2 regions of the Ligilactobacillus salivarius genome follow, and region 2 is predicted to be linked to the other one. Evidence: a T-box and tRNA genes for the amino acid it is inferred to sense, from the RefSeq annotation. Region 2 holds a T-box; the other holds one or more tRNA genes.
What was found. The T-box of region 2 lies ahead of tyrS (tyrosine--tRNA ligase). A T-box ahead of a tRNA ligase gene usually reads a tRNA of that ligase, here a tRNA-Tyr.
Positions count from the first base shown of each region.

Region 1: it encodes a tRNA-Tyr, which carries the amino acid that the T-box ahead of tyrS (tyrosine--tRNA ligase) is inferred to sense. The anticodon was not compared.

Region 1 covers NZ_CP117983.1:1,287,218-1,304,219, reverse strand. The annotation lists rRNA gene PTA89_RS06495 (16S ribosomal RNA) at 1-1,417, shown strand, start outside; rRNA gene PTA89_RS06490 (23S ribosomal RNA) at 1,625-4,540, shown strand; rRNA gene rrf (5S ribosomal RNA) at 4,617-4,733, shown strand; tRNA gene PTA89_RS06480 (tRNA-Gly) at 4,739-4,810, shown strand; rRNA gene rrf (5S ribosomal RNA) at 4,813-4,929, shown strand; gene PTA89_RS06470 (peptide MFS transporter) at 5,178-6,647, shown strand; tRNA gene PTA89_RS06465 (tRNA-Tyr) at 6,798-6,883, shown strand; tRNA gene PTA89_RS06460 (tRNA-Gln) at 6,887-6,958, shown strand; gene proC (pyrroline-5-carboxylate reductase) at 7,038-7,832, shown strand; gene PTA89_RS06450 (GntR family transcriptional regulator) at 7,848-8,546, shown strand; gene PTA89_RS06445 (WecB/TagA/CpsF family glycosyltransferase) at 8,619-9,353, opposite strand; gene PTA89_RS06440 (nicotinate phosphoribosyltransferase) at 9,505-10,971, shown strand; gene nadE (ammonia-dependent NAD(+) synthetase) at 10,991-11,818, shown strand; gene PTA89_RS06430 (Tex family protein) at 11,888-14,059, shown strand; gene PTA89_RS06425 (SprT family protein) at 14,052-14,489, shown strand; tRNA gene PTA89_RS06420 (tRNA-Leu) at 14,536-14,621, shown strand; gene PTA89_RS06415 (beta-ketoacyl-ACP synthase III) at 14,712-15,692, shown strand; gene PTA89_RS06410 (AEC family transporter) at 15,751-16,695, shown strand; gene PTA89_RS06405 (2,3-bisphosphoglycerate-dependent phosphoglycerate mutase) at 16,717-17,002, shown strand, end outside.
Region 2 covers NZ_CP117983.1:1,438,955-1,455,956, reverse strand. The annotation lists gene helD (RNA polymerase recycling motor HelD) at 1-2,133, shown strand, start outside; gene PTA89_RS07085 (NADPH-dependent oxidoreductase) at 2,189-2,947, opposite strand; gene PTA89_RS07080 (ABC transporter ATP-binding protein) at 3,046-3,720, opposite strand; gene PTA89_RS07075 (ABC transporter permease) at 3,724-4,785, opposite strand; gene PTA89_RS07070 (TetR/AcrR family transcriptional regulator) at 4,801-5,307, opposite strand; gene PTA89_RS07065 (M15 family metallopeptidase) at 5,478-6,041, shown strand; gene spxB (pyruvate oxidase) at 6,158-7,966, shown strand; gene apf (aggregation-promoting factor) at 8,137-8,706, opposite strand; gene PTA89_RS07050 (exonuclease SbcCD subunit D) at 9,190-10,305, shown strand; gene PTA89_RS07045 (AAA family ATPase) at 10,302-13,403, shown strand; gene PTA89_RS07040 (metal-dependent hydrolase) at 13,431-14,018, shown strand; gene PTA89_RS07035 (Fur family transcriptional regulator) at 14,120-14,563, shown strand; T-box leader at 14,605-14,792, shown strand; gene tyrS (tyrosine--tRNA ligase) at 14,846-16,096, shown strand; gene PTA89_RS07025 (ketopantoate reductase family protein) at 16,166-17,002, opposite strand, start outside.

The DNA.
Region 1 (17,002 bases), 150 kb from region 2:
GCCTAAAAGAAGGGGATAACACTTGGAAACAGGTGCTAATACCGTATATCTCTAAGGATCGCATGATCCTTAGATGAAAGATGGTTCTGCTATCGCTTTTAGATGGACCCGCGGCGTATTAACTAGTTGGTGGGGTAACGGCCTACCAAGGTGATGATACGTAGCCGAACTGAGAGGTTGATCGGCCACATTGGGACTGAGACACGGCCCAAACTCCTACGGGAGGCAGCAGTAGGGAATCTTCCACAATGGACGCAAGTCTGATGGAGCAACGCCGCGTGAGTGAAGAAGGTCTTCGGATCGTAAAACTCTGTTGTTAGAGAAGAACACGAATGAGAGTAACTGTTCATTCGATGACGGTATCTAACCAGCAAGTCACGGCTAACTACGTGCCAGCAGCCGCGGTAATACGTAGGTGGCAAGCGTTGTCCGGATTTATTGGGCGTAAAGGGAACGCAGGCGGTCTTTTAAGTCTGATGTGAAAGCCTTCGGCTTAACCGGAGTAGTGCATTGGAAACTGGAAGACTTGAGTGCAGAAGAGGAGAGTGGAACTCCATGTGTAGCGGTGAAATGCGTAGATATATGGAAGAACACCAGTGGCGAAAGCGGCTCTCTGGTCTGTAACTGACGCTGAGGTTCGAAAGCGTGGGTAGCAAACAGGATTAGATACCCTGGTAGTCCACGCCGTAAACGATGAATGCTAGGTGTTGGAGGGTTTCCGCCCTTCAGTGCCGCAGCTAACGCAATAAGCATTCCGCCTGGGGAGTACGACCGCAAGGTTGAAACTCAAAGGAATTGACGGGGGCCCGCACAAGCGGTGGAGCATGTGGTTTAATTCGAAGCAACGCGAAGAACCTTACCAGGTCTTGACATCCTTTGACCATCTAAGAGATTAGGCTTTCCCTTCGGGGACAAAGTGACAGGTGGTGCATGGCTGTCGTCAGCTCGTGTCGTGAGATGTTGGGTTAAGTCCCGCAACGAGCGCAACCCTTGTTGTCAGTTGCCAGCATTAAGTTGGGCACTCTGGCAAGACTGCCGGTGACAAACCGGAGGAAGGTGGGGACGACGTCAAGTCATCATGCCCCTTATGACCTGGGCTACACACGTGCTACAATGGACGGTACAACGAGTCGCAAGACCGCGAGGTTTAGCTAATCTCTTAAAGCCGTTCTCAGTTCGGATTGTAGGCTGCAACTCGCCTACATGAAGTCGGAATCGCTAGTAATCGCGAATCAGCATGTCGCGGTGAATACGTTCCCGGGCCTTGTACACACCGCCCGTCACACCATGAGAGTTTGTAACACCCAAAGCCGGTGGGGTAACCGCAAGGAGCCAGCCGTCTAAGGTGGGACAGATGATTGGGGTGAAGTCGTAACAAGGTAGCCGTAGGAGAACCTGCGGCTGGATCACCTCCTTTCTAAGGAATAATTACGGAACCTGTACATTTATCGAATACTTTGTTTAGTTTTGAGAGGTCATATCTCTCAAGATTTTGTTCTTTGAAAACTAGATATTGATTTATTTCTTAAAAATAAACCGAGAACACCGCGTTTTAAAGAGTTTAAAACAAGAATTATAGTTCTTAATCGCTAAACTCATAACCTATTATCGTTAGATAATATTAGGTTAAGTTATTAAGGGCGTATGGTGGATGCCTTGGCACTAGGAGCCGATGAAGGACGTGACTAACTGCGATATGCTTCGGGGAGTTGTAAGTAAACTATGATCCGAAGATTTCCGAATGGGGAAACCTAACAGGTTTTACCGCCTGTTATCACTAAGTGAATTCATAGCTTAGTTGAAGGTAGACGTGGGGAACTGAAACATCTAAGTACCCACAGGAAGAGAAAGAAATTCGATTCCCTCAGTAGCGGCGAGCGAACCGGGAAGAGCCCAAACTAAGAAGCTTGCTTCTTAGGGTTGTAGGACTGAACATTTGAGTTACCAAGAAATGAAGTAGTTGAATAATCTGGGAAGATTAGCCAAAGAGAGTGATAGCCTCGTAAGCGAAACTTCGTTTCCTCAGTTCAGGATCCTGAGTACGGCGGAACACGTGAAACTCCGTCGGAATCCGGGAGGACCATCTCCCAAGGCTAAATACTACCTAGTGACCGATAGTGAACCAGTACCGTGAGGGAAAGGTGAAAAGCACCCCGGGAGGGGAGTGAAATAGTTCCTGAAACCATATGCCTACAAGTAGTCAGAGCTCGTTAATGAGTGATGGCGTGCCTTTTGTAGAATGAACCGGCGAGTTACGTTAGCGTGCGAGGTTAAGGAGGAAAGTCCGGAGCCGTAGCGAAAGCGAGTCTGAATAGGGCGAGATAGTACGTTGACGTAGACCCGAAACCAGGTGACCTACCCATGTCCAGGTTGAAGGTGCGGTAAAACGCACTGGAGGACCGAACCCGTGTATGTTGAAAAATGCTGGGATGAGGTGTGGGTAGAGGTGAAATTCCAAACGAACTTGGAGATAGCTGGTTCTCTCCGAAATAGCTTTAGGGCTAGCCTCGGAGTTAAGAATCGTGGAGGTAGAGCACTATTTGGACTAGGGGCCCGTCTTGGGTTACTGAATTCAGATAAACTCCGAATGCCACAGATTTATATCCGGGAGTCAGACTGCGAGTGATAAGATCCGTAGTCGAAAGGGAAACAGCCCAGACCACCGATTAAGGTCCCAAAATATGTGTTAAGTGGAAAAGGATGTGGAATTGCATAGACAACTAGGATGTTGGCTTAGAAGCAGCCACCATTTAAAGAGTGCGTAATAGCTCACTAGTCGAGTGATCCTGCGCCGAAAATGTAACGGGGCTAAACACATTACCGAAATCGTGGATGTACCGTAAGGTACATGGTAGGAGAGCGTTCTAAGGACGGCGAAGCTAGACCGTAAGGACTGGTGGAGTGCTTAGAAGTGAGAATGCCGGTATGAGTAGCGAAAGATCAGTGAGAATCTGGTCCACCGTATGACTAAGGTTTCCTGGGGAAGGCTCGTCCTCCCAGGGTTAGTCGGGACCTAAGCCGAGGCCGAGAGGCGTAGGCGATGGATAACAGGTTGAGATTCCTGTACTGGTTAAACTTGTTTGAACAATGGAGGGACGCAGGAGGCTATCGATGCGTACTGTTGGATATGTACGTTCAAGCAACAAGTCTGTAGATGAGTCAAATGCTTATCTACTTAAGGATAAGTTGTGATGAGGAGCGAAATTTAGTAGCGAAGTGAGAGACGTCACACTGCCAAGAAAAGCTTCTAGTTAGAGTTTAATCACCCGTACCGCAAACCGACACAGGTAGTCGAGGCGAGTAGCCTAAGGTGAGCGAGAGAACTCTCGTTAAGGAACTCGGCAAAATGACCCCGTAACTTCGGGAGAAGGGGTGCTGAGCGCAAGCTCAGCCGCAGTGAATAGGCCCAGGCGACTGTTTATCAAAAACACAGGTTTCTGCAAAATCGTAAGATGAAGTATAGGGGCTGACGCCTGCCCGGTGCTGGAAGGTTAAGAGGATGGGTTAGCGTAAGCGAAGCTCAGAATTGAAGCCCCAGTAAACGGCGGCCGTAACTATAACGGTCCTAAGGTAGCGAAATTCCTTGTCGGGTAAGTTCCGACCCGCACGAAAGGCGTAACGATCTGGGCACTGTCTCAACGAGAGACTCGGTGAAATTATAATACCCGTGAAGATGCGGGTTACCCGCGACAGGACGGAAAGACCCCATGGAGCTTTACTGTAGCTTGATATTGGGTGTTTGTACAACTTGTACAGGATAGGTAGGAGCCGTAGAAGTCGGAACGCTAGTTTCGATGGAGGCATTGGTGGGATACTACCCTCGTTGTATGAACACTCTAACCCTCGCCGGCAATCACGGCGGGAGACAGTGTCAGGTGGGCAGTTTGACTGGGGCGGTCGCCTCCTAAAAGGTAACGGAGGCGCCCAAAGGTTCCTTCAGAATGGTTGGAAATCATTCGCAGAGTGTAAAGGCATAAAGGAGCTTGACTGCGAGACCTACAAGTCGAGCAGGGACGAAAGTCGGGCTTAGTGATCCGGTGGTTCCGTATGGAAGGGCCATCGCTCAACGGATAAAAGCTACCCTGGGGATAACAGGCTTATCTCCCCCAAGAGTTCACATCGACGGGGAGGTTTGGCACCTCGATGTCGGCTCATCGCATCCTGGGGCTGTAGTCGGTCCCAAGGGTTGGGCTGTTCGCCCATTAAAGCGGTACGCGAGCTGGGTTCAGAACGTCGTGAGACAGTTCGGTCCCTATCCGTCGCGGGCGTAGGAAATTTGAGAGGATCTGTCCTTAGTACGAGAGGACCGGGATGGACATACCGCTGGTGTACCAGTTGTTCCGCCAGGAGCATCGCTGGGTAGCTAAGTATGGATGAGATAAACGCTGAAAGCATCTAAGTGCGAAACTCACCTCGAGATAAGATTTCCCATTACGTAAGTAAGTAAGATCCCTGAAAGATGATCAGGTAGATAGGATGGAAGTGGAAGTGCTGTGAGGCATGAAGCGGACCATTACTAATCGATCGAGGACTTAACCAAGTAGAGAAAACGTGAGTTTTCGGTGAAAGAGATAAATGATATCTAGTTTTGAGAGAATAAAATCTCAAGTAAATAGTGCGGTGATGATGGCACGAAGGATACACCTGTTCCCATTCCGAACACAGAAGTTAAGCTTCGTAACGCCGAGAGTAGTTAGAGGAACGCCTCTTGCGAGGGTAGGAAGTCGCCGTGCAGTATGCGGAAGTAGTTCAGTGGTAGAACACCATCTTGCCATGGTGGGGGTCGCGGGTTCGAATCCCGTCTTCCGCTTATGTAGTAATGATGGCACGAAGGATACACCTGTTCCCATTCCGAACACAGAAGTTAAGCTTCGTAACGCCGAGAGTAGTTAGAGGAACGCCTCTTGCGAGGGTAGGAAATTGCTATATAGATTTAAGGAGCAGATATGCTCCTTTTTTTAATACCATAATATTTTAATTAGTAAATAATAAATATGCAAAAATATATTTTCATATTCATTAAAAAAATCTTTAAAATATTAAGGATATTGACCTTTTTATTAAGGTAACTTATAATTATATATGTCGTTATTTTTAATTTTATTCAAAATTAATTATAAAAAAGACAAAGTGATGTATAAAAAATTACATCACTTAAGTTTGGAGGAATTTAATTTATGAATTCAGAATCAATGGACAAAGCTTTCTTTGGTCATCCTCGTGGATTATCAACTTTGTTCTTTACTGAAATGTGGGAACGGTTTAGTTACTATGGTATGCGTGCCATTTTACTATTCTATATGTACTATTCCGTATCCGATGGTGGTCTAGGAATTGATAAGACCACAGCTGCTTCTATCATGGCTATATATGGATCGCTTGTATACTTATCTAGTGTTATTGGTGGTTTCATAAGTGATAGAATTTTAGGAAGTCGCCGTACAGTATTTATCGGTGGTGTATTAATAATGCTAGGTCATATTGCATTATCAACACCATATGGTAAGGGAGCTTTGCTCTTATCAATTATCTTGATTGTTTTGGGTACTGGCTTATTAAAACCTAATGTATCAGAAATGGTTGGTAGTTTGTATTCTTCAAATGACCCTCGTAGAGATGCTGGGTTTAATATTTTTGTTTTTGGTATTAACGTTGGTGCCTTGGTTTCACCAATTGTTGTTGGGCAATTAGGATTTAACGTTAACTTCCATTTAGGTTTTTCTTTAGCAGCTATTGGTATGTTCTTTGGTTTATTACAATATTGGTTAGATGGTAGAAAATACTTATCGAAAGATAGTTTATATCCTACAGATCCAATTGAATCTGATGAATTAAAAGGTTTACTTACAAAAACAGTTATTGGTATTGCTGCAATTGCATTAATATTAATAATTATGAATTTATTGAATGCACTAAATATTACTAATATTATCAATTTAATTTCTATTATTGCTGTATTAATTCCAATTTACTATTTTGTGTTAATGCTAAGTAGTAGAAAAATAACTAAGGTAGAACGTTCACGTGTATTGGCATATATACCTTTATTCATTGCCTCAGTTTTATTCTGGTCAATTGAAGAACAAGGTTCAGTTGTTTTAGCTTTATTTGCTGGTGAACAAACAAGATTATCATTGTTTGGATTCCACTTTGCACCTAGTTTATTCCAAAGTATGAATCCATTATTCATTATCATCTACGTACCATTCTTTGCATGGTTATGGGTAAAATTAGGAAGCAAACAACCATCATCACCAATGAAATTCTCAATAGGTTTATTCTTCGCAGGGTTATCATTTATGTGGATGATGTTACCAGGAATGTTATTTGGAACTGATAAGTTAGTTAGCCCATTCTGGTTGATTATTAGTTGGGCTTTAGTAATCATTGGTGAAATGAATATCTCACCAATTGGATTATCAGTAACTACTAAATTGGCACCTAAAGCATTCCAATCACAAATGATGAGTATGTGGTTCTTAGGTGATGCTGCAGCACAAGCTATCAATGCACAAATAGTTAAATTGTATAGTCATGGTACAGAAGTTATGTATTATGGTGTAGTTGGTGCTATTACAATTGCATTTGGTATTATTTTGTTATTCTTTGTACCTAAGATTGAAAAGTTAATGTCAGGTGTTTTATAAAATTAGTTTAGAAGAGTCTAGTAAATATGCTAGACTCTTTTTTACTGGAATAAAAAAATTATTATTTTTTTTGAATATTCTCTTGCTTTTTTATCAAAAAACATGTATGATAATTAAGTCGGATATGTGATGTACATATTCAAGAAATATGGAAGGGTAGCGAAGTCTGGCTAAACGCGGCGGACTGTAAATCCGCTCCTTCGGGTTCGGTGGTTCGAATCCACTCCCTTCCACCATATTGGGGTATAGCCAAGCGGTAAGGCAACGGGTTTTGATCCCGTGATGCGCTGGTTCGAATCCAGCTACCCCAATTCTAGCGCAGATCATGTTGATGATTTGCGTTTTTTTATTACATTTATTATTACTGTAAAGCAAAGGATGGTTGAGATTATGAAGATTGGTTTCATAGGTGTAGGAAATATGGCAAAAGCCATAATTGAAGGTCTAATGAGTAAGGGTGTAGAAGCAAAGAATATTTTTATTCATAGCGCACATAAATCCAATTATGAAGTATATAGTCAAGAAACTGGAGTATCTGCTTGTGAAAGTAATAGTGAAGTTATTGAAAAATCAGATGTTGTTTTCTTAGCAGTAAAACCAATTGTAGTAGAAAAAGTTTTAAAAGAAGTAAAAGATTCAGTTCTAACTCACGATCCAGTCTTAGTATCTGTTGTAACAGGTGTATCTGTAGCTGAGTTAGAGGATATACTAGGAAGTAAAGATGTAAAAATAGTAAGAACAATGCCTAACGTTAATGTAGAGATAGGTGAAGGAATGACAGCTTTACATAAGAATGATAATGTAAGTGATGAAGATTACCAGCTTGTAAAAGAATTATTCGAAAAGATAGGTAAAGTTGCAGATATTGAAGAAAAAGACTTTAGTACATTTGTAGCTTTAGCTGGAAGTTCCCCAGCCTTCGTGTACTTCTTTATTGATAGTTTAGCACGATCAGGTGTTAAATATGGATTAAATAAGCAAAAAGCAACTCAAATAGCTGCACAAGCCGTTTTAGGAAGTGCATTAAAAGTGTTGAAATCAGATAAAACACCATGGGAATTAGTAGATGATGTTTCCTCTCCTGGTGGAACAACAGTAGCTGGATTATTAGCAATGGAAGAAGCAGGTTTTATGACTTCTATTGTTAAAGGAGTAGATGCAACAATTTCAAAAGATAAGGGATAGAGAGGGGGATATAAGATGGTATCACCTGTTTATATACAGATTCATAATCAAATAAAAAAAGATATAGAAGCTGGTAAGTGGAAAATAGGAGAAAAGATTCCATCAGAAAGAGAACTAGCTGAAAATTTTTCTGTTAGTAGAATGACTTTACGTCAAGCTATTCAAACTTTAGTGGACGAAGGAATCCTTGAGAGAAAAATTGGCTCAGGAACTTTTGTAGCAAGAAAAAAAGTTCAGGAAAAAATGTCTGGAATTACGAGTTTTACAGAAATTACAGAAGCTCAAGGGAAAGTACCAACTAGTAAAACCGTCTCTTATTTAATTACTATTCCCTCACTAAGTGAAAGTGAAAAATTGAATTTAGATGATAATCAGAAAGTCTTAAGGATGGAAAGAATTAGATTTGCTGATGATGTGCCTATTTGTTTTGAAGTGGCCACAGTACCATTAGAATTGGTAAAGGATTATGACAAAACTCAGATTACTTCATCTTTATATAGAACTCTAGAAGAAAATGGGTTAATTATTGGTCATGCTCAACAAACGGTATCTGCTATGTTAGCTTCAGAAAGAATAGCGGACTTTTTACAATTAAAGAAAGGTGATGCTATTTTAAGGTTAAGACAAGTTTCTTTCTTACAAGATGGAAGTCCTTTTGAGTATGTACGTACCCAATATGCAGGTGATAGGTACGAATTTTATTTAGAAAAATAGTGTAGCAATAAAATAATGGCTTAGAATCAATGTTGTGAGTAACATGATTTTAAGCCATTTTTGTATACTAACTTATTTTTTTAAGAATTTTTCTCTGTATATGAGTAACATGTATTTAGGTAGAGCCATCATTCTAATTATTCGTTGAGGTTCTTGAAGAAGACGATAAAACCATTCTAAATGGTGTTTTTGCCAAAAAATTGGTGCACGTTTTGAGTATCCGGCTAGGACATCGAAACTACCACCGACTCCCATCCAAATAGAATCAGAAATATGGCGATACTTGTTAATAAAAAATTCTTGCTTAGGAAATCCTAGTGCTACAAAAATAATATCTGGGTTACTATTCTTTATTGTTTCGACAATATAGCTATCATCTTTAAAATAACCATCATTGATTCCAGCAATATGGATTCCTGGGTAAGTTTCCTTAATTTTTGAAGATAATGTCTGTGCAACTTCAGGTTTAGCACCTAAAAAATAAATTTTCATATGTTCTTGATTTGCCCAAGAAAGTAGTGAAAGCATAGTATCATAACCTGTAACTCTTTCAGGAAGAGGCTTTTTAAGAATTTTAGCCCCTTTAATAATTCCAATGCCATCAGCAACAACATAGTCTGCAGAATTTATAATACTAGCATATTCTTTATCTTTTCTAGCAGCAAGTACAATCTCAGGATTAGCAGTAACTACAAAACGATTCAAGTGAAGATTAGAGTCAGTTTTTAATTGATCTACAAACTGCTTGTTAGTTATTGACAGAAAATTAATTCCTAAGATATTTACGAGTTTTGATTTATTAAACATAGAATCCTCTTTCAAATAGAATTTAAATTAATTATACAATATTTTTAGACGATATTTACTAAAAGTGATAAAATAAAAGTTAAATTAGTAATTCGTACATTTTGTATGAAAATATAACCCAGTTCATAGTAACTGAGGAGGACATAGAGTTATGAAAAAAACATTACCAGATGATAGTTATACTTTACATACTGATTTGTATCAATTAAATATGATTGAGACATATTGGAGAAAGGGTATTGACCAGAAAAAAGCAATTTTTGAAGTTTTCTTTAGAGATTTGCCTTTTGATAATGGTTATGCTATTTTTGCTGGTTTGGAACGACTTGTTTCCTATATCAATAAGTTGAAATTTACTGAGACAGATTTGGAATACTTACGGGATGAAGTTGGTTACAAAGATGATTTTATTGATTATCTTAGAAATTTCAAATTTACTGCTACAATTCGTTCTGTTGTTGAAGGAGAAGTCGTTTTTAACAAAGAACCATTAATTCAAGTTGAGGGTCCTTTGGTAGATTGTCAGTTAGTTGAGACTGCTATTTTAAATATTGTAAATTATCAAACTTTGATAGCAACTAAAGCTGCTAGAATTCGTTCTGTTGTTGGAAATGATGCTTTAATGGAATTTGGTACTAGACGTGCTCAAGAACTAGATGCAGCCATCTGGGGAACAAGAGCAGCTTATATTGGTGGTTTTGATGCTACAAGTAATGTACGTGCAGGAAAGATTTTTGGTATTCCTGCTAGTGGTACCCATGCTCATGCACTCGTACAAGCATATCGTAATGATTATGAAGCATTTAAAGCATATGCAACTACACATAAAGATTGTGTATTCTTAGTAGATACATATGATACATTGAAGAGTGGTGTTCCAAATGCTATCAGAGTCGCTAAAGAAATGGGCGATAAGATTAATTTCTTAGGTGTAAGAATAGACTCTGGTGACATGGCTTATATATCTAAACGTGTGCGCGAACAATTAGATGAAGCAGGATTTAAAGATGCTAAAATATATGCTTCAAATGACCTAGATGAAAAAACAATCATGAACTTGAAAATGCAAGGTGCTAAGATTAGTGTTTGGGGTGTAGGTACTAAGTTAATAACAGCTTATGACCAACCAGCCTTAGGTGCGGTATATAAGATGGTAGCCATTGAAGATGAAAATGGTGAAATGGAAGATACTATTAAGATTTCAAGTAATGCTAGCAAGGTTTCTACACCTGGTCGTAAGCAAGTATGGAGAATTAATAAGAAGGCTGATGGAAAGTCTGAAGGAGATTACGTTGCTTTATGGTATGAAGATCCACGTAATGAAGAAGAATTATACATGTTCCATCCTCAATATACTTATATTAACAAGAAAGTCAAAGATTTTACTGCAAGACCTTTATTAAAAGATATTTTTGTTGATGGTGAACAAGTATATGACTTACCATCCTTGAATGAAATTAAACAATATGCCCATGAAAGATTGGATAGTTTGTGGGAAGAATATCGTCGAGAATTGAATCCACAAGAATATCCTGTTGATTTATCTAAAGATTGTTATGATAATAAGATGAAGATAATCCATGATATTCATGAAAAAATTAATAGTGGTAAAATTTAAAAGAGAAGAAGGTTTAATTATGCGCCCTTTACAAGAGAGAATTATCAATGAATTGAAAGTAAAGCCAGAAATTAATGCGGAAGAAGAAATTCGTCGTTCAGTAGATTTTCTAAAAGATTATTTGAAAAAACATCCATTTCTAAAAGCATTAGTGTTGGGAATATCTGGTGGACAAGATTCTACCCTAGCTGGAAAGTTATCTCAAATGGCGATTTCTGAATTGCGTGAAGAAACAGGCGACGATGCTTATCAATTTATTGCTGTACGATTACCTTATGGAGATCAAGCTGATGAACAAGATGCTATGGATGCAATTGAATTTATGCAAGCTGATAAGACTGTTAGAGTAAATATAAAACAAGCAGCTGATGCAATGGTTCAAAGTATCGAAGAAAATGGACTTGAAATTAGTGACTTTAATAAGGGTAATATTAAGGCACGTGAAAGAATGATTGCTCAATATGGAATTGCTGGTGCTGTTTCAGGAGCAGTGGTAGGTACAGATCATGCAGCTGAAGCAATTACAGGTTTCTATACCAAGTATGGTGATGGTGGTGCAGACATTACTCCACTTTGGCGTTTAGATAAACGTCAGGGAAGAGCGATGTTAGAATTATTGAATGCACCTGAACATTTATACAAGAAAGTTCCAACTGCTGATTTGGAAGAAGATAGACCAGCCTTACCTGATGAAGTTGCCTTAGGTGTTACTTATAACGATATTGATGATTATCTAGAAGGTAAAGAAGTAGCTGATAATGTAGCAGAAAAAATTGAAAATTGGTTCTTAAAAACAGAACATAAACGTCATATGCCAATTAATGTATACGATACATTTTGGAAATAGATGTTTTTTAAAAGTTAGGTAAGTTCTAAGACAAGCCTAACTTTTTTATTATGAGAAAGGAAAGTATCGATGGATAAAAAAGTTTTAAAATTAACTAATGCTGAATTAAAGTATAATCCTAAAAAAATAGAAAAAGTAATTGAATTGCTAGAAGAAGGAAATACTATTCCTTTTATAGCTAGATATAGAAAAGAACTAACTGGAAGTTTAGATGAAGTCCAATTAAGAGAAATCCAAGTAACTTATCAAAGAAATGAAAAGATAGAAACACGTAAGAGTGAAGTTCTTAAGAAAATTTCAGAACAGAATAAACTTACAGAAGATATAAGAAATAAAATAAATAATGCAAGTACTCTTCAAGAGGTCGAAGATATTTATTTACCTTATAAGAAGAAAAGAAAAACTAAAGCACAAAAGGCAGTTGCAAATGGATTAGAACCATTAGCTAAGTGGTTATTGAGAGTAAATAGCGATGCGCCAATGGTAGAAGCTAAGAAGTATCTTAATAAAGAAGTACCTGATGAAGAAGTTGCCTTAAATGGTGCTGTTGATATTTTAGCAGAAGCATTTGGTGAAGAAGCACAATTAAGAGATTGGGTGCGAAAGCAAATGTCTAGAAAAGGAGTATTAATTGCTAAGGAAAAAGATAGTAAGAAAGATGAAAATGGTACCTATGAAGATTACTATGATTTCGAACAAGTAGTGTCTAAATTAACATCATATCGAATTCTAGCAATTAACCGCGGTGAAAAAGAAGGAATTTTACGAGTAAAAATAAGTACAGATGACGATTATGCGCTAAGATATTTACATTCTAGAATAATTGGTAGTAAGAAAAGTACAAGTAATGACTATGTAGAAATGGCATATACTGAAGCGTATAAAAAATTTATCAAACCTGCCATTGAAAGAGAGCTTCGAGCAACTTTAACTGAAAAAGCTGAAAATGAGGCTATTAAAGTTTTTGGTGAGAATTTGTACAATTTATTAATGCAAGCTCCTTTGAAAAATAAAATTATTTTAGGAATGGATCCAGCATTTAGAACTGGTTGTAAATTAGCGATTATTGATGAGACTGGGAAATTTTTAGTTAAAGATGTGATTTATCCACATGAAAAGCATAAAGGCGAGAAACCAAATCCTGAATTAAGAAAAGAAGCTGCTGAAAAATTAGAGACATTGATAAATAGATATAATGTTGACATGATAGCAATTGGGAATGGTACAGCAAGTCGAGAATCAGAAAAATTTGTAGCAGAAGTTTTAAAGAAGATAGATAAAGAAGTATATTACGTAATTGTAAATGAATCAGGAGCTTCTGTATATTCAGCAAGTGAAATAGCAAGAGATGAATTCCCGAATTTTAACGTAGAAGAACGTTCGGCTGTAAGTATAGCTCGAAGATTGCAAGATCCTTTAGCAGAATTAATAAAGATTAATCCTGAATCAATTGGTGTGGGACAATACCAGCATGATTTACCACAAAAGCAACTAGATAGCGAAGTTGAAGCGACTGTTGAAACTGCAGTTAATAAAGTTGGTGTGAATTTGAATACAGCTAGTATCCAATTACTAACCTATATTTCTGGATTGAATAAAACAACAGCTCAAAATATTATTCTTTATCGTGAAGAAAATGGAAAATTTCAAAATCGAAAAGAGTTAAAAAAGGTTCCTAGATTAGGTCCTAAAGCTTATGAGCAGGCGGCAGGCTTTTTAAGGATTATTGATGGGAATGAGTCTCTAGATAATACAGATATACATCCAGAAAGTTACACGCTAGCAGAAAAATTGATAAAGGATCTAGGTATTACTAAAGAAGATATGGGTACTAACACTATAAACGATAAGTTAGCGAAATTTAATGTTGAAAGATATGCAATAGATAATGAATTAGAAGTAATAACTGTTAAAGATATTGTAAAAAGTTTGATGAAACCAGGGCGCGATGGTCGAGAAAGTATGCCAATGCCTTTATTGAAATCAGATATTTTAAAAATAGAAGATTTAAAAGCAGGAATGCAACTAGAGGGTACGGTAAGAAATGTTGTTGATTTTGGAGCATTTGTTGATATTGGTGTAAAACAAGATGGACTAGTGCATTTATCAAAACTAAGTAAGAAATATGTTTCTAATCCACGAGATGTAGTTGCGGTAGGACAGATAGTTACTGTTTGGGTTGAAGATGTTGATCTAAATAGAAAGAGAATTCAATTAACAATGGTAAATCCAAATGAATAATAGAGAACTATTAGAACTAACTCGAAAAATTTCTAATTCTTATTTTAATAGAGAATTTAAGCACGAAATAAAGTTTAATAGTAGGTTGAGGACAACTGGGGGACGGTATTTTTTAAGTAATCATAATATAGATATTAATCCTAGGATGTTAACAGAATGTGATATGGATACTTTGATAGGTGTCATTAAACACGAACTATGCCATTATCATCTCCATATTAATGGTTATGGGCATCAGCATAGGGATAAAGATTTTAAAATATTATTGAAAAAAGTTGGAGGTTTAAGATATGCTCCAACTTTAAAGGCAAGCTATAAAGATATTTATGTTTGCCAAAATTGTGGAAAAAAGTATTATCGACAAAGAAAAATAAATACTAGCAAATATGTATGTTCTCATTGTCACGGGAAATTAAAATTAATTGAATAAGCACTTGCTAAATAGGGTTAAACTTGATATAATTATCTCTGTTGTCGCGGGTATGGCGGAATTGGCAGACGCGTCAGACTAAGGATCTGGTGGGCATTATTGCCCGTGATGGTTCGAATCCATTTACCCGCATACAGAGGTGAGCATAGGAGTCTATATTGGCTACTATGCTTTTTTATTTTATAATATATTTTGATGACTAAAAATAAAGTGAGGTTCTTTATGAATAAGGGAATAAAAATGGTATCTATAGCAGGTTACCTACCTGATAATGTTGTGACAAATGATGACTTGAGCAAAATTATGGAAACATCTGATGAGTGGATTCAAAGTCATACAGGTATTAAGCAAAGGTACTATGCTTTTAATGAAAATACGTCAGATTTAGCTACTGAAGTAGGAAAAAAACTTCTAGAAAGAGCAAATCTTAAGCCAGAGGACATAGATTTGTTAATTGTATCAACTATCTCTCCAGATGCAATTACACCATCTACAGCAGCTATTGTAGAGAAGAAGTTAAATTTAAAGTCAGCTTTTGCCTTTGATATTTCTGCAGCTTGTGCTGGGTTTATCTATGCTTTAAGTACAGCCCATAAATTTTTAGTTTCAGGTTTATATCGTCGAGCAATGGTAATTAGTGCTGAAACAAATTCTAAAATGATGGATTTTAAGGATAGAACATCAGCTGTTTTCTTTGGCGATGGTGCTGCTGGAATGATTGTAGAGGCGACTGATGATGAAAAAGAAAACATTTATTTATCTGAGAAATTGGTTACGGTAGGAAATGAGGAAGTTATTCATAGTGGTAGAATTACTCCTCTTAAGGAAATATCTAGTGATAATTATCCAAGTATGGACGCTTTTTATCAGAATGGAAGAGAAGTTTATAATTTTGTAACAACAGATATAGTTAAGCATATTAAGGAGTTTTTAGAGACAAATAAAGTGAACTCCAAAGATTTATCGTATGTTGTAACTCATCAGGCTAATTTACGATTGATAGAAATTATATCAAAAGAGATTGAAGTTCCTCTAAATAGGGTGGCGACTGATGTTAAGGAATGTGGTAATACTTCTTCTGTTGGAATACCATTAGCCTTGGCTAGAAAGTTTGAAGATGAAAATATAACAGGTAAAGTTCTATTAACAGGTTTTGGTGCTGGTTTAGCTTATGGATCTATTCTTTTAGAATTTGGTGAATAATTGATGATAATTGTATGTTATACTATTCATTAATTAAGGATAGAGAAAGAGTGATTAGATGGCAGTATTTTTCCAGAGTATCTCCGGTGTATTAGTAATCTTGGTAATGATTGCTGTGGGATATTTTTTAGAGCAAAAGGGATGGTTTGATGATAAATCAACCAAATTAATTGCTAAAATCGTTACCCAAGTATCATTACCTTGTTATATGTTGGGGACAATTGTTAGTAAATTTTCAGCTAAAGAATTATTACGAATGATACCTGATTTGAGATTCCCGGTAATTTCGATGTTAATTTTGATGGGAATTGCTTTTGCCGTTGTTCATATTTTTAAAATCCAGGATAAACATGCGGGTTTATTTACTTCAATGTTTTTTAACTCTAATACAGTTTTTGTAGGTTTACCGATTAATATGGCCTTATTTGGTAATAAAAGTATCCCCTATGTATTAATTTATTATATGGCTAATACAACATTTTTTTGGACAATTGGTACTTACTTAATCCAAAGAGATGGTGATAAGAAAACAGCTTTTGATTTAAAAAGAACATTAGGTAAAATATTTTCACCTCCATTGTTGGGATTTATAGTTGGGGTTATCTTTGTATTGTTAAAAGTGAAATTACCGACATTTGTTAACTCAGATTTATTATATCTAGGTAATTTGACAATACCATTGTCTATGATTTTTATTGGTATTTCAATTTCTAAAGCAGGACTTAATAGAATCTCTATTGGAAAAGATAATCTTTTGTTGTTATTAGGGAGATTTATTTTAGCTCCTCTAATGATGTACATACTAGTTACACCTACTAATATTCCTTTGTTAATGAAGCAAGTATTTATTTTACAAGCAGCGATGCCAGTTATGACGAATGCTCCTGTTGTAGCTAACTTATATGGAGCAGATTCGGAATATGCAGCTGTAATGGTTACAGAAACCACGTTAACATCATTAATTGTTGTTCCAATATTGATGGTAATAACGCAAAATATCTGATAGATAAGAGAGTGATGAATTTTGGTTAAGCTTGTATTGCTTAGACATGGGGAAAGTACGGCTAATGAGGCAAATATTTATACTGGTTGGTCAGATGTTCCATTGACAATTAAAGGTTGTGAACAAGCTAAAGTTGCAGGAAAAAAATTAAAAGAAGAAAATATTACTTTTACTAAAGCTCATACTTCTTTGTTAGAGAGAGCTATAAAAACGGGAATGATTGTATTAGATGAAATTAATCAGTCATGGATACCACTTGAAAAGACTTGGAGATTAAACGAACGTCATTATGGAGCATTGAGGGGAT
Region 2 (17,002 bases):
GGCTCCTATGCTGGAATTATGGAAACTGGTCTAACTGTAAGACAACAGCAACAACTTTTGCAAGAACGCGAAAATAGTTGGCAACATGCAACACAGAGATTAGAAGTTCTTGAAAAGTTAGAGAAAAAGCCGTACTTTGCTAGAATAGATTTCACTGAGAATGATGGTAAGCAGGAATCTATTTATATAGGATTAGGTTCGTTTGCGGATACCCCAGACCATTTTATGATTTATGATTGGCGTGCTCCAATTTCTAGTATTTACTATGATGGTAAATTAGGAGAAGTAACATATGATACACCTGATGGCCCACAAACAGCAGTATTAACTCTAAAAAGACAGTTTATGGTAGAAGATGGCAAGATCATAACTTTATTTGACACTGATGAAACTGTTGGGGATCAAATGTTATTGGAAGTTCTAGACGAATCTTCTGACATTAAGATGAAGAGCATTGTTACTACGATTCAAAAAGAACAAAATAAGATTATCAGAGATACTAAGTCTGACTTGCTATTTGTTCAAGGTGCTGCAGGTTCAGGTAAAACATCTGCTGTATTACAAAGAGTAGCATATCTATTGTATCGTTATCGTGGAAATTTGAGCTCGAGTCAAGTGGTATTATTTTCACCAAACCAGTTATTTAATGACTATATTGATCAAGTTCTACCAGAATTAGGGGAACAAAATATGGTTCAAATGACTTACTATCAATATTCACAACGTCGTCTACCTAAGATACATGTAGAGACATTACAAGAAAGATTTGATGAAGATAATCAGCCATTAAGAAGAAAAATTTCAGCTTTAAAAAGTAGCTTAACAATGTTTAATGCGACAACTAATTATAGTGATTATTTAAATACTGCTGGAATGAGATTTAGAGATATAAAATATAATGGAGAAATCTTCTTCTCTAAAAAGGATATAAAGAAAATTTACTATAGTTTTAATAGTAATTACAATCTACGTAATCGTTTGTCTGCTACTAAAGAAAAACTTATTAAAATTCTGAATAGTAAGGTAGGAGAACTTGCTAAGCAAGATAGTGTTCAAAAACAAATACAAGATTTAAGTAGAGAAGAGCTCAATGAATTATATGGTGATGAGCCACGTAATTTTGTTAATGGTGATCAAGAGCTAAAATTCTTAGCCCGCAGTTACGTTATGAAACAATTACGTCCAGTTCAAAGAGCTATTGTACGTAATCGCTTTTTAAGTATTAATAAACAGTTTGTTCATTTCATGCGTAATATTCCAGAACTAGTTGATTTAGCAAAATTTGATTTAACTTTAGAACAGTGGAACGATGGTGTCGATATGACAATCAGTCGTTTGAAAAATCATAAATTAACAATAGCTGATGTAACTATTTACCTGTATTTGTATGATTTGATTACGGGAAAACGTGGCGAAGTAGATATTAAGCATGTATTTATTGATGAAATTCAAGATTATACAGCATATCAATTAGCATATTTAAAATTTGGTTTTCCACGTGCTAAATTTACAATGTTAGGTGATTTAAATCAGGCTATTTTCACGAAAGAAAACAGTCATACACTGTTGGATGAGCTAGGAACAATGTTTGACAAAGATAAAACAAAAGTTATTCAATTGACGCAATCATATCGTTCAACTCAACAAATAACAGACTTTACAAAAGAAGTATTAGTAAATGGAGAAAAGGTTACATCTTTTGCTCGCAAAGGACCATTGCCAACTATTACAATTGATAGCGATGAAGAAAAATTAGTTAATGATGTAGTTATGCAATTGCACAGAAATGATGCAGAAAAGATGACTACTGCAATTATTGGCAAAACATTAGCTGAATGTGAGAAATTGACAGAGGAATTGAAGCAAAAGGGTGCTCAAGTTACTTTAATTAAGACTGAAAACCAACGCTTAGTTCCAGGAACAATTGTGGTGCCAGCCTTTTTAGCAAAAGGACTAGAATTTGATGCTGTAATAATGTGGAATGCTAATAGAAATAATTATCATGATGAAAGTGAAAGACAATTAGTTTATACAATTTGTTCTAGAGCGATGCATAGATTAGATATATTCGCTGTTAAAGAATTAACACCATTAATGGACAGGGTAAATCCAGAATTGTATGAAATGTTATAAAAAAATTCCTGAGTACTTGATTGGAAATGTAAGCCAATCAGGTCTCAGGAATTTTTTAATTCCAAAGCATACCTTTAGAATGTGTTAATTCGAGAACTTCATCACGTTTGGTAACTTTTCGATTAAGATTGCTATTTTTGCCAATAATTTGTTGAGTGAAATTCTCTTTACGTGGGTTAGAGGTGCGACTTAAATAGTAATGTTCAACTTCTTTATCGTAATCTTCATAGTCTTGTGTAGACAGATTATCCTGATATTCATTTTCAAAGACTTTGAATGATAATGGTAAACGAGGCTTTTGCTGAATTTCTTCATCAGGGATACCTATTTGCAAACCTAAGGCAGGAATTACCATATCAGGGAGATTGAATAATTCATTAACAGCACGAATATCATTGCGAATGCTACCTAGAATTACGCCTCCTAGGCCTAAACTTTCAGCTGCAAGGTACATGTTTTGAACAGCTAAAGTAGCATCAGATAAGCCTTGAAGGTACAAATCCATTGTATGCAAGCGACCATCATCAAGGTTAGCTTCTTGGCGCAATTTTACATTGCGATGTAGATCGATTAAGAAGATAAAAAGTTCACCATTTTCAGATACTGGTGGTTGGTTACAAATTTCGGCTAACTTAGTGCGTTTGTTCTTGTCTGTAACATGAATAATAGAGAATTGTTGAAGAAACTGGCTACTTGCAGTATGATTTGCAACTTCATAAAGAGTATTTAAGGTTTCTTTATCAAGTTGTTGATTCTTGAAATGTCTAATAGAGCGATGATTAAGTTGCGTTTTAATAGTATCATTTAAATTCATTACGGATCTCCTATCTCTCTAGATAAAATATACATTTAAGTATAGCACCACAAAAAGAAACGCAACAAATGAAATGAATTGTTGCGCCTAATATTATATTATTTAGATCTTATTAAATTTCCATCATCTAATTGGTAAATTTCATCGGCAAATTTTTCTAATCTAATATCATGTGTGACGACAAGAATTGCTTTATTCTGGTCATGGGCTAGATTGGCCAGTAAACTACCAACTTCTTTAACTTTTACACTATCTAAAGCAGCTGTTGGTTCATCAGCTAAGATAATTTCAGGGTTGGTATATAAGGCTCGAGCAATAGCCACTCTTTGTTTTTGACCACCAGATAGTTGATCTGGATATTTATTAATCAAATTATCGATACCTAGTTTAATTAATAATTGATTCAATGCCTCCTTAGAAAGATTATTTACTTTTTTAATCTTATCAACTAAAGTAAATTGTTCAGCGACAGTTAAGTAAGGAACTAAGTTATAAGCTTGTAAAATAAAGCCAATTTGATTTAATCGTAAATTGTCACGTTCTTTAGCAGAAAAAGCACTAATATCTTTATCATTAATCATTACTTGTCCAGAATCTGCAGATTGAAGCCCACCAGCAATCGTTAAAAAGGTACTTTTGCCAGAACCAGATGGACCTAGGATTAAAATGAGTTTTCCTTTTTCAGCAGTAAAATTTAAATCACGTAGGACATGTACCTGAGCAGTATCTTTACCGAAATACTTATTAATATTTTTTAATTCAATAACAGACATTTTTTATCCTCCAATAACAGAAACAGGATCTACTTTAAGAACAATTCTGATAGGAATTAGTGAACCAAGAATTGCCATTAAAATTAATCCTAACGAGACGACAAACATAAAAGTTAGGTTAAAGGACATAGGAACAGTATTTGGAATTAAAAATGACGTTCCGATAGTTAAAAAGATACTAATTCCAAGACCGATAATAGTTAGTATTAGTGACTGATAAAAAGTAGCATTAACTAGAAGTTTAGCAGGACTACCTTGAGCTCTGAGAACAGCATAGTTGCCAATTTTTTGAATCGTGATTATATAAAGGAATACCGCAATGATAATTAAGGAAATAATCATCAAAAATCCAATCATAAAGATAAAAGTTGAATTCTGAGCAGAATATCCTGGTAACTTATTAATAACATCTTCAACTGTATAAAGTTTTAACGAAGTATCAGTATTTTTGATTGAATTTTTTTTAGAAACAATAGCACTTCCACCGAAATTAGATCCCATACCACGCAAATTTTGCCATGTTGTAGTAGTTCCATAAATAATAGGTGAAATATTAATTTTAGCATTATGAGTGAATCCAACAATTTTATATTTAGTACTATCTGAATTTAAGGTTAGATAATCTCCTAATTTATATCCTTTTTGTTTAAAAGAATCGTCAACCACAACTTCATGATTATTAGTAAATTTTCTACCACTACTTATTTTTAAGTCACGATTAATAAATTGTTCCTTCTCTAGTCCGATAAAAGAAGCAGATTGCTTTTCTTTATCAGTAGCTTTAGCAACAACTGTAGCCTCAGCAATAACAGCATTATTTTTGTTCTTTGTCAGTTTATTTACTTGTTCGGTAGTTAATAACGATTGACGTAAATTAGTATCAGAATCTTTATTAAGGACAACACTCTTTATTTTCCAACTATCAATAGCAGCAGTATTTTCTTGAGCAAGACCTAATGCAAGACTTGTTAGGATAAAGATTAAATAACTAATCAGGGCGATCATGGCAATGATTAAACCATAACGTAACTTTTCATGTTTGATTTCTTTTAAAGCGAGAAACATACAATATCATTCCTTTCAATTTTCCAAAAGCTTTGTCAAAACTACGTAAAGTTGTTCCAGATATTTATCTTGTTTATCAGGAGAACTCATACTTTCTCTAATTGTTGCATGACATAACTCAGCAACTGCCCAAACTAAAGGGGAAACGTCAGGAGACATTGGTTTGGCAGGAATATGATGTTCGTTATGTAAGATATGCATCCTTATTAAGTCATAATATTTACTTTTTTGAGTATTGGTCAAAAAATCACGAGTTTGCTGAACGTAAGCATCGGCTGTTTGATCACTCTTAGAAATAAAAGGAGTATGAATATCTTTCATTGCTAACTTATAAAGAAAAATATATGCATCAGTTAAATCAGAAAAATATTTATAAAAGGCACCACGTGCGATCTCAGCTTCTTTAACAATTGGTGCAACCTGAGCTTTGCTCAAAGATACTTTTGAAAATTCATGGAGTAAGGCAAGAATAATTGTGTTTTTCTTTTTTTCAGATAAATGTTCAAATGTGGATGAAGGCATAAATTATCATTCCTTTGATTTAAATTAATTAGTGACACGGTGTCAACTTTACAAAAAGTATCATATACCAAAAGTGACACGGTGTCAACTTTAAAATGATTTATAAGTTAAAAAGTAGGAAGAGAAAATAATAGATCTATAAGTTATAATTTAAGACAGAGGTGATTTAGATGGATAAAAAATTAACAGGATTTACTAATATTCAGAAATTAGATCCAGATATTATTGTTGATCTAAAATATGCGACAGAAGATAATTTTACAGGCAAAGTAATTTATGATTTTACTACTGCTATAGCTAGAACTGGAACCGTATACAAACTAGCTGAAGCAAGTGCAATTGTAAAGAAACAAGGATATAGATTGAAAGTATGGGATGCTTATCGTCCTGTAAAATCTCAGAAAAAATTATTTGAAGTTTATCCTGATCCTAAGTTTGTGGCTGAACCTAATCCAAATTTCAGCCATCAAAAAGGTGTTACATTTGACTTAACTTTAACTAATAATTTAGGAAATGAAGTAGAGATGCAAACTGGATTTGATGATTTCTCTGAAATGGCTGCTAGAAAAGCACCAAGAACCCCTGAACAAGAGAAAAATTATAAGATCCTAAATGATGCGATGCTTGAAGCAGGATTTGTAGGATATGAAAATGAATGGTGGGATTACCGCGATAGTCAAATGGATGAATATGAACCTTTAGATGCTGATCCTAATGAATATAAAATAAAATAAAAAAAGTTGCACAAAACACTTGAACTAAAAGTAAGTAAGTAGTACACTATAAAACGTAATCGAAAAGAAAACGTTTGCAATGTATAATTTAGATTTGTTTTATGGAGGTTCTATTTATGACTGAAAAGAAAATTGCAGCAAGTGTTGCTATGTTAAAAGTTTTAGAAGCATGGGGAGTTAAGGATATTTATGGTTATCCAGGAGGTTCTTTTAACTCAACAATGAAAGCGCTAGATATTGAAAAAGAAAATATCAATTATGTTCAAGTTAGACATGAACAAGTAGGTGCTTTAGCTGCAGCTGCTCACGCAAAATTAACAGGACAAATAGGTGTAACTTTTGGTTCTGCTGGACCTGGTGCAGTTAATTTATTAAATGGACTTTATGATGCTAAGGAAGATCATGCACCTGTTTTAGCATTAGTAGGACAAGTTCCTCATACTAATATGAACTATGATTATTTCCAAGAATTTCCTGAAGTTCCAATGTTCCAAGATGTAGCAGTATATGATCGTATTGTAATGACACCGGAAAGTTTACCTTATGTTGTTGATAAAGCAATTCGTGAAGCTTATAAGAATAAAGGTGTAGCAGTAGTTGTAATTCCTAACGATTTTGGATATGTAGAAATTCCAGATGTAGACTATGCATCTACTACAATTCTAGATAAAGCTGAACCTAAACCAGCACCAACAGATGAAGAAGTTGACAAGTTCTTAGAATTAGTTAAGAATGCTAAACGTCCTATTTTCCATGTGGGTTCAGGTATTAAAGAAAATGCTGATAAGTTAATAGAGTTATCTAGAAAATTACAAATTCCGGTAACAATTACAGGTTTAGCAAAAGGTTCTGTTCCTGATGACTATGAAGGTAATTTAGGTACATTAAACCGTGCTGCTTCTAAAGCTGCAGATGAAGCATTTGCAACAGCAGATTTAGTAATTGCTTTAGGTGCAGATTTCCCATTTGCTAACTTGGTATATCGTACACATGACTTTAAGTTTGTACAAATTGATAATGACAGATCCCATTTTGGTAGACATCATTTCTTAGATCTAGGAATTTGGTCAGATTCAGGAGAATTCTTGGCAAAAGCTTTAGAAAGAAGTGAAACTGCTCCAGAAAGTGCATTCTTTAAAGCAAGTGTTGCAGCTATGAAAGATTGGAAAGAATATCTTAACAAGTTAATGTATAAAGAAGAAGGTCCACTTTCATTTGAACAAGTGTACCGTGAAATTAATCGAATTGCTGAAGAAAATGCTGTTTTTGGCATTGATACAGGTGATAATATTATCAATAGTTTCCGTTTCTTAGACTTTAAAGGCGATAAAAAGTGGACAATTTCTGCATTATTTGCAACTATGGGATACGGAGTACCTGCAGCTATTGCTGGTCAATTAGCTTATCCAGATCGCCAAGTATTCAATATTTCTGGTGACGGAGCTTTCTCAATGGTTATGCAAGACTTATTGACTGAAGTTAAATACAATTTGCCAGTGATCAACATTGTAACTTCTAACCAAACACTAAACTTTATTAAATCAGAACAAGATGATATTTTTGAAATGAATCATTCTGGTATTGATTTAGTAGATGCTGACTATGCTAAAATTGCAGAAGGAATGGGAGTAAAGGGAATTACAGTGAAGACTCTTGAAGAACTTCCTGCAGCATTTGACGAAGCATTAGCTACTACAAAGGCTGGTCGTCCAGTATTAATTGATGCTAAGATTACTGATAAGCGTGGAATTCCGGTAGAAGAACTAGAATTACATGTTGAAGATGGTAAATTTGTTGAAACAATTTCTGCTGCTTATCAAGCAACACATGCTGAAAAGACAGTAGAAGATTTCTTCGCAAGTTATGATGGTGCTGAATTAAAACCTTTAACTGCATATTTTGAAGAATATGGCGTAGAAGTTTAATTAAAATCAATTAGCCAATCTAAATTTATTATAAGAATCTCCTTAGGCGTCGACATTGGAATAAATGTTGATGCCTTTTTATTATGCTGATTTTTGGCAAAATAAAAAGTCCCAATCTAAGAGGATTGAGACTTAAAAATTAATTTCAATATAGTAATTGTGGCTAAATCTTAGTACCAGCCGTTAGATAACCAGTGAGATTGAGCAGCTGACCAAGAACCATAACGACTAGCTACGTATTGATCTGCAACACGTTCTTGGTTAGCAGGGGAGTAATCTCCACCTAAGTAAGAAGCAGATAATTGATATCTACCAATGTATTGACCATTACGAGCGCCATAATTGCCACCAGATTCACGAGCAGCAATCCATTCCTTAGCAGCTTGTTCGTTACCAGAAACATTGGATGTGTAATTAGAAGTTGTATTGTAGTTTGTAGTAGCTTGTTGTGAACTTGCAGCTGGAGCAACTTGTTGACTTTGTTGATCTTGAGCTGCTTGTTGGTTGTTATCTGCTTGAGTAGCTTCACCAATTTCAAGTTTTTGACCAACGAAGATTAAGTTAGCATTTGATAATTTGTTTGTGTTAACAATAGCGTCAACAGTTGTATTGTAATCTTTAGCAAGTTTTGAAACTGTATCACCTGATTTAACTGTAACTGTATCTGCGTTTGCAACTGCTGTGGAAGCAAAGACACCTGTTAATGCTGCGGCTGATGCGATAACTGCTGTTTTTTTCATATAAAATATTCACTCCTGTAAAAAATTCTTATTTAAAATCTAAATCTTAGAATAATATACATAGCTTAATAATTTGAATAAGTTCTCCTATGTATCAACGCTTATAAGTATAAAAAAATAATATAACAGGCATATAGCATATAAATTACTTTTTTCGATGATTATGTAATATTTTGTAATATTTTAGACTATTTAATGATCTAAATGTTGATATAATGGGAATTACAAAAAAATATAAAGTACTGAAAAATGTAACAAAAAAAGTAAAAAATATCCAGAAATTATTCATAAAAATCGAAATATTGATAAAACTTTGGTTATTTTACGAAGATATTACTTAGTATAAGAAGTTGTTACGAGAAAAATTAAAGAGATTTTTTAGGATTGAAAGTAGTGTGTAAAAAAATTAAATTAACTACTACTTTTTTTATTACCACTATAATATGGTAAAATTAATATAAAACTTATGTTCGGAGGGGTAATATGAAATTTTTACATACTGCAGACTGGCATATAGGAAAAAAACTACACAATTTTGACTTGAATTATGAAGAAGATGACGCGTTTAAACAAATTGAAAGAATTGCAGAGGAAGAAAAGGTTGATGCAATTATTATAGCTGGTGATTTATATGATAGATCATTACCAAGTGAAGAAGCAGTAAAAAGTGTAAATGAAAAATTAAAGAGGCTAAATCTGGTTGATAAGTATCCTTTATTAGTTATAAGTGGGAACCATGATTCAGCAACAAGATTAAATACTGGTAGTGAATGGTTTAAAGCTACAAATTTATTTTTAAATACAAAAATTTCTGGAGCATTTGAACCAGTAGAAATAGAAGACACACAATTTTTTCTCTTACCATATTTTGAACCACAAGAGGTAAGAAATTATTTTGACAGACAAAATTTGAAAAATGTTCAAGAAGCGATGCAACTTATTGTAGAAAAAATAAAAGAAAAGTTTAAACCTAACATGAAACATGTGTTGGTTGCACATTTTTTTGCTGCTGGAAGTACACAAACTGATTCTGAGACTAATGTTATGGTCGGTGGTTTAGACGCCATTCCAACTTCTTATTTGAATGATTTTGACTATGTTGCGTTAGGACATTTACATGATGCAAGAGCAAGTCAAGCAGAGACTATAAAATATAGTGGATCACCTGTAAAATTTTCAGTGTCAGAAGCGACATCTCAAAAGGGTGTTTGGATTGTAGATACTGAAAAAATAGCACCTAAATTTGTTCCATTAGTTCCAGTTCATGAAATAAATGTATTAGAAGATTCATTTGACAATTTAATTTCTCCATCGGTATATGAAAAGTATTCTAAAGAAGACTATTATGCCATTAGATTGACTGACACTAAGGTTATTCCAGATGTGATTAATAAATTAAGAAATTACTATCCTAAGATCTTAGAATTGAGGCGTGTTGGTGAAATTCAAGAGCTGAAAGTAGAAGAGAATAAAGAAAGAGATTTAACTGATCCCATGAAATTAGTTAGTGACTTTTTTACTGAAGTTACAGGTGAGAAATTAACTTCAAATCAGCAAAAATGGGTAGAAAATGCATTAAAGGATGTGAATAAAAAATGAAACCATTAAAGTTAAGAATGAAGTACTTTGGACCATATATTGATGAAACCATGAATTTTACAGAGTTTGATAATACACCTTTATTTTTAATCAGTGGAAAAACAGGTAGTGGGAAAACAACCATTTTTGATGCTATGAGTTTTGCTTTATTCGATCATACTTCTGGCGATGAAAGAGACGCTAAGCAGATGAGATCTGATTTTGCTACACCTAATGATGCAACTGAAGTGACATTTGTATTTGAGCATAATGGAATAAAGTACACAGTTATTCGTAGCCCCAAAATGAATTTAGCTAAAAAGAGAGGAAATGGAACTAGAGATATTGAGGCTTCTGTAAAAGTAAAATATATCAATAAAGAACAAGAAAATATCGAGATTACTAAAAAAAATCAGGCAGATAAATTTTTACGTGACTTAATCGGCTTGGATGCACAGCAGTTTACACAAATTGTTTTATTACCACAAGGAAAATTCAGAAATTTCTTGAATGCTAATAGTGCTGATAGAGAAAAGATATTAAGAAAATTATTTGGAACGAGTCTATATCAAAAATGGACAGAGAAAATCCAAGAACAAGCAAAAGTCAATGAAAGTGAAAATGAAAAGTTAACAACACAAATACAAACAATCCGACAACAAGTAGAAATTGAAGATAATGATGAAATTAATGACGAAGAATGGATAGTTAAAGTTAATAACCAAATTGAAGAAAAAAAGAAAAAACAAGAAAAAGTAAATAACGATATAACTATCAGTCAAAAGCAACTTGATAACTTGGTTGAGACTTATCAAAATGAAAAAGTATTAGCAGATAGTATTAAGCAAAAAGAGGACAATATACATAAACTACAATCTCTAGAAAATAATCAAGATAAGATTGAATTAAAGAAAATTTACGCTTATAAATTGGCTTGGTATCAAAAAAATCAACAAATATTTAACAATAAAACTGATTTAGAATTACAGATAAAAGAAAAAAGTGACAAATTGGTATTACTAAATCAAGAAAGTAAATTTTTAATTCAAAAACATGAATCTGCAAAAATAGAAGCCCAAGAGCTAGAAAAGCAACAAGAAAATATTGAGAATCTAAAAAATAAGATTTCAACATTAGAAGTAAAATTACCAATTTATCAAGATGTAAAAGTAAATCAAGAAAAATTGGATAATTTGGATAAGAATCATCAAGATACTAAAAATAGGCTTGATAATTCAGTAAAAGAACTAGAAAAACAAAAAGTAAGCTATAATGATTTAGAAAAAAAACTAGCTAAGTTAGAAAATTTAGATGAGAAACAAGTTGAGTTGGTTAATGAGAATAATAAATTAACTAGACTGAGCGAAAAAATAGATTTAGTAGATCATTTAGATAGTGAGATTGAATCAAAGAAATTACAAAAAGAAAAATTAGAAAAGAAATATCAAGAACAGGAAGAATTAGTACAAGAAAGTACAGATACTGAAGAAAAGTTAAATACTTTGTGGATAAAAAATCAAATTTACTTTCTTGCTAAACAATTAGCACCAGGAGAACCTTGTCCAGTATGCGGATCTAAAGAACATCCATTACCAGCTAAAATAGATGAATTGGAACAAGTAACTGAGGAAGATGTAAAATTAGCGAATAAGAAAGCTGAAATTGAAAGATCTAAAGCAAAAGAATTTAAGTTAAGACTAACATCTATAACAGACGAAATAACAGAATTAGAACAAAATAAAAAAGAAAGCATAGATAAAATAATACTTGATTTTGAACTAGGGGAAAAACATTCTTTATTAGAACTACAAGAAATATTTCAGATTAAAAATGATGAGTATCAGAAAAAAGCAAAAGATCTTGAAAATAAAGTTAGCTTGAGAGAAAAGTTAAAAGGTGACAGTCAATTAATAAAAAATGAAATAGCTAATTTAGAGAAAGAAAAAGATAAATTAAAAGAACAATATGACGATGTATATTATCGCTTAAAAATGACTGAAACTACTTTACAAGAACAAAAAAAGCAGTTGAATCCTGAATTTAATGATGTAAAACAGGTTGAAGAATATATTACAGATGCTAAAAATAGAGTGGAAGATTATCAAGCAAGTAAGGATAAAATTACTAAAGAACTTCAAGATACTAAAGCAGAATTAATTAAAGTTCAAGCTGATATTGATAGCAATGACCAAGAATTAGAAAGTAAGAAAAAAGGGTTAAGTAAAATTAATAAAGAAATAACTACATTAATAGAAAATAGTGAGATTAATTTAGAAGAAATAGCTTCCTTAGCTAAGGATCTAGCACGATTAGATTCTATTAATAATGAAATTAATAGTTATGAAAAACAAATATTAATAGTAAAAACAAAAATATCGGAATTGGACAAAACAATTAATAATAGAGAAATGCCAAATTTAGTTGAACGTAATAGTGTGATTGCTGATAAAAGAAAAGAACTTCTAACATTCCAAGCAGAATTTAGTGATATTACAACGGAAATTAACCATATACAAAAAATAAAGCAAGAAGTAGAACAATTACTGCAAGAACAAAAAGGAAATTATAAGTTAATGGCAGAATGGAAACAATTATCAGATGTAATGACTGGTAAAAGTGCTACTAAGTTGAGTTTGGAAAGATATGTGCTACAAATGTACCTTCAAAGAGTGTTAAATGTTGCTAATGGACGTTTGAAAGAATTAACTCAAGGAAGATATAGTTTCCAAATAAAAGATGAAAAAGGTAGTTATAGTAGTAATACAGGATTAGAGATTAATATATACGATGATAACGCTGGGAAAGTTAGACCAGTTCAAACTTTATCAGGTGGTGAAAGTTTTATTGCTGCTTTAGCTCTAGCACTAGCTTTAGGTGAGGTTATCCAAGCTAATGCTGGTGGAATATTTGTGGATGCTTTATTTGTAGACGAAGGATTTGGTTCCTTGGATAGCGATGCATTACAGATAGCATTGGAAGCCTTGCAGACGATTGAAGGAAAAAATAGAATGATAGGGATTATCAGTCATGTTAAAGAATTGCAAGAACAAATACCATTCCAAGTAAAAATATCTAGCAATTATGGAAAAAGTAAGATAAGTTATAGAAAGGATTTCTAAATAAAAGTACATTAAAGAGGAATAATAATGCAGGCGAAGACTCATATTACAACAACTTTAGCATTAGGATTACCCTTGATGTCGTTGACAAATGAATTAACACTCGTAAATGTTGGAGTATTAGCAGTAGGAAGTTTATTACCAGATATTGATCATCCAAGTTCTTATCTTGGAAAGAGGCATAAAATGGTAAGTGGTGTAACTAATAAAGCTTTTGGTCATCGCGGTATTACACATTCTTTGCTAGGATTTATCTTGATAGGTATAATAGTCAAATTTATCCAAAAACAATATTTGACTGATAGGATTGAAAATATTGTGTTTTGGTTAATGTTAGGATATTTACTTCATTTGTTAGAGGATAGTTTTTCTCAAAGAGGCGTTAAGTGGTTATATCCTTTTACAAAATCAGGTTCGTCATTTGGTGGAAAATTTGCATTTTATAAAACTGGTCAATTAAGTGAATATTTAGTGATGGGTTTCATGTTGTGCTTATTACTAATGGAAGTACGTCTTTTTTGGCTAGGAAATTTAAACCGTCTTTTACCTGGTGTAGTGGCGGATATATTAAAAACATTGATATTAAAAGTGCAAGATATTTTAAATAGTTATTAAAAATTTAATACAATATATTGCTAGACATAATTTGATTTTTGTATCATAATAATGTTAGAGAAATTAGTTTATAAAAGTTATAAAGTGGAGGAGGAAACCGTATGAATAACCAGGAACAATTAATGATGGCTGCAGAAAAATTAAAGAAGCGTCATATTAAGAATACTCCACAAAGACAAGTAATTTTAGCATACTTAATGTCATCTAAGGAGCATCCTTCAATTGAAATGATCTATTCATATGTTAAGGAAAATGGCTTTAGCGTAAGTTTGGCAACTGTTTATAATACATTAGAGTTATTTATGGACAGAAAGTTAATTATTGAAGTAACGCCAGACAACGAAGGACATATGCGATATGATTATTTTGCAGAACCACACTATCACGTTATTTGTGTAAACTGTAATAAAATTATCGATGTACCTAATGATGAATATGTAAAATTAGAAAAAGATGCGGCTGAGAAAACAGGCTTTAAAGTCTTTAATAGTCAATATGAGGTCTATGGATTATGTCCAGAATGCCAAGCTAAGATAGCTGATTAGCTATTGACTTTATATGAAAGTTATCATATTATTAATGACATATTAAAGTGATGAAGTAGATTAGTAGATTTGATAGTCAATTTTTAAGAGACTTGATGGTGCTGTGAATCAAGATAAACTATCAATCGAATTACACTATGGAGCTTGTTCGGGTCATTCCGATAAAGATGACAGAGTGGCTTTTTAAGCAATCTGGGTGGTAACGCGGAAATAATTTTTCGTCCCTAATGTTATTATTAACGTTAGGGACTTTTTTATTATCAAAAGAATGGAGTGTATCTAATGAATATTTTAGATGAATTAGCATGGCGTGGTGCGATTAACCAAGTTTCTGATGAAGAAGGGTTAAGAAAATTATTAGATAAAAAGTCAGTAGGTTTATACTGTGGGGTCGATCCAACTGGAGATAGCCTTCATATCGGTCATTTAATTCCATTTATGATGTTAAAGAGATTCCAAGAAGCTGGACATCGAGCACATATCATCATTGGTGGGGGTACAGGTTCAATTGGTGATCCTTCAGGAAAAAAATCTGAACGTGTACTACAAACAATGGAACAAGTTCACCATAATGAAGAAGCTTTAACTAAGCAAATGAAGTATTTGTTTGGAAAGGATAATATCACAATTGTGAACAACCGTGATTGGCTTTCTAAAATTGATTTATTAGGTTTCTTACGTGACTATGGTAAGTTATTTAATGTAAATACAATGCTTAATAAAGAAGTTGTTGCAAGTCGTTTAGAAGTAGGTATTTCATTTACTGAATTTACATACCAAATTCTTCAATCTATTGACTTCCATCATTTATGGAAGAATAATGATGTTCAACTTCAAATTGGTGGAGCTGATCAATGGGGAAATATTACATCTGGTATAGATTTAATTCATAAGATGGAAGGTAGCGAGGCTGAAGCTTATGCATTGACTATCCCATTAATGTTAAAAGCTGATGGAACTAAATTTGGTAAAACAGCTGGTGGAGCAGTATGGTTGGATCCTGAAAAGACAACACCTTATGAATTCTACCAATTCTGGTTAAACCAAGATGATAGAGATGTTATTAAATACTTGAAGTACTTTACATTCTTATCTCAAGAAGAAATTGCTGACTTAGAAGAAAAAGTTAAGACTCAACCAGAAAAACGTGAAGCTCAAAGAAGATTAGCAGAAGAAACTGTAGAATTTGTACACGGAAAAGAAGCAGTTAAGGAAGCTGAACACATTTCTGCAGCATTATTCTCTGGTGAAGTTAAAGACTTAACAGCAAGTGAAATTGAACAAGGATTTAAGAACATGCCAAGTGTAGAAGTAACTGCTGAACCTAAGAACATCGTTGAATGGCTTGTAGATACTGGAATTGAAAGTTCCAAGCGTCAAGCTCGTGAAGACGTGACAAATGGTGCAATTAGAATTAACGGAGATAGAATTCAAGATTTAGAATTCACAATTAATCCATCTGCAGAATTTGATGGTAAATTTGTAATCGTTAGACGTGGTAAGAAGAAGTATTTCTTGGCAAGAGTAAAATAAGATAATATAAAAAGTGTATCTCTTATCCGAGTTGAAATTGGATTGAGATACACTTTTTTTAATTATTAATTATTTTTCACGTAATTTTTCTTGACGAGTATGTTCTGCTAGATGAACTAAGTTTGTTAAGAAGGCATGTGTTTTAGCTTCGTAATTATGTTTACGTCCAAGTTTTACTAAATATCCGTTGATGTAATCTACTTCAGTAGGGCGATTTTTACTCATATCTTGATACATTGAAGGATAATGGAGTGGATTAGCAACTTTACTTACATAGTTGACAGTAGCCAATTCTTCTTCTCTAGTTTGTAGCATTTTTACGCCATCGCGCTCACAAACGTCATAAGCTTCGTCAATTAATGCACGGGATAGTTCATCTGCCTTTTCGAAATTAGCATATTCTCCCATAGTTATTTCAAATAAAGTACATAACGTATTGACCACTGAGTTAAATACAACTTTAGCCATAAGAGTACCTCTGAAGTTTGTAGTCAAAGTAGGATTTATATTGGCTTTTTCTAATTCAGCTACAACTTTATGTGTCATTTCATCAGGTTTCTCTGTGTAGTTAGCTAAATTCATAGATCCAGCTCCAGGCTTACCAACGAAATCTACTTCTCCAGGTGCTTTTAGAATTGTTGCAACAAGGGCAGTACCTGCTAAAACTTTTTCAGGTTTAAAGTATTTTAGTAGTTTTTCAATATGACCCATACCGTTCATGCCAGTCAAAGCATATTGTTTGTCTGTAAAGAAATGGGAACATCTTTCAAGCATTTCACCAAGTTGCATTTGTTTTAGGAAGAAAATAACAACATCAGAGTCTGTATTATGATATTCTTCTGGGGTATACACTTTGACAGGAACTAAATGACGATTTTCCTTATCTCTAGTAACATAAACGCCACC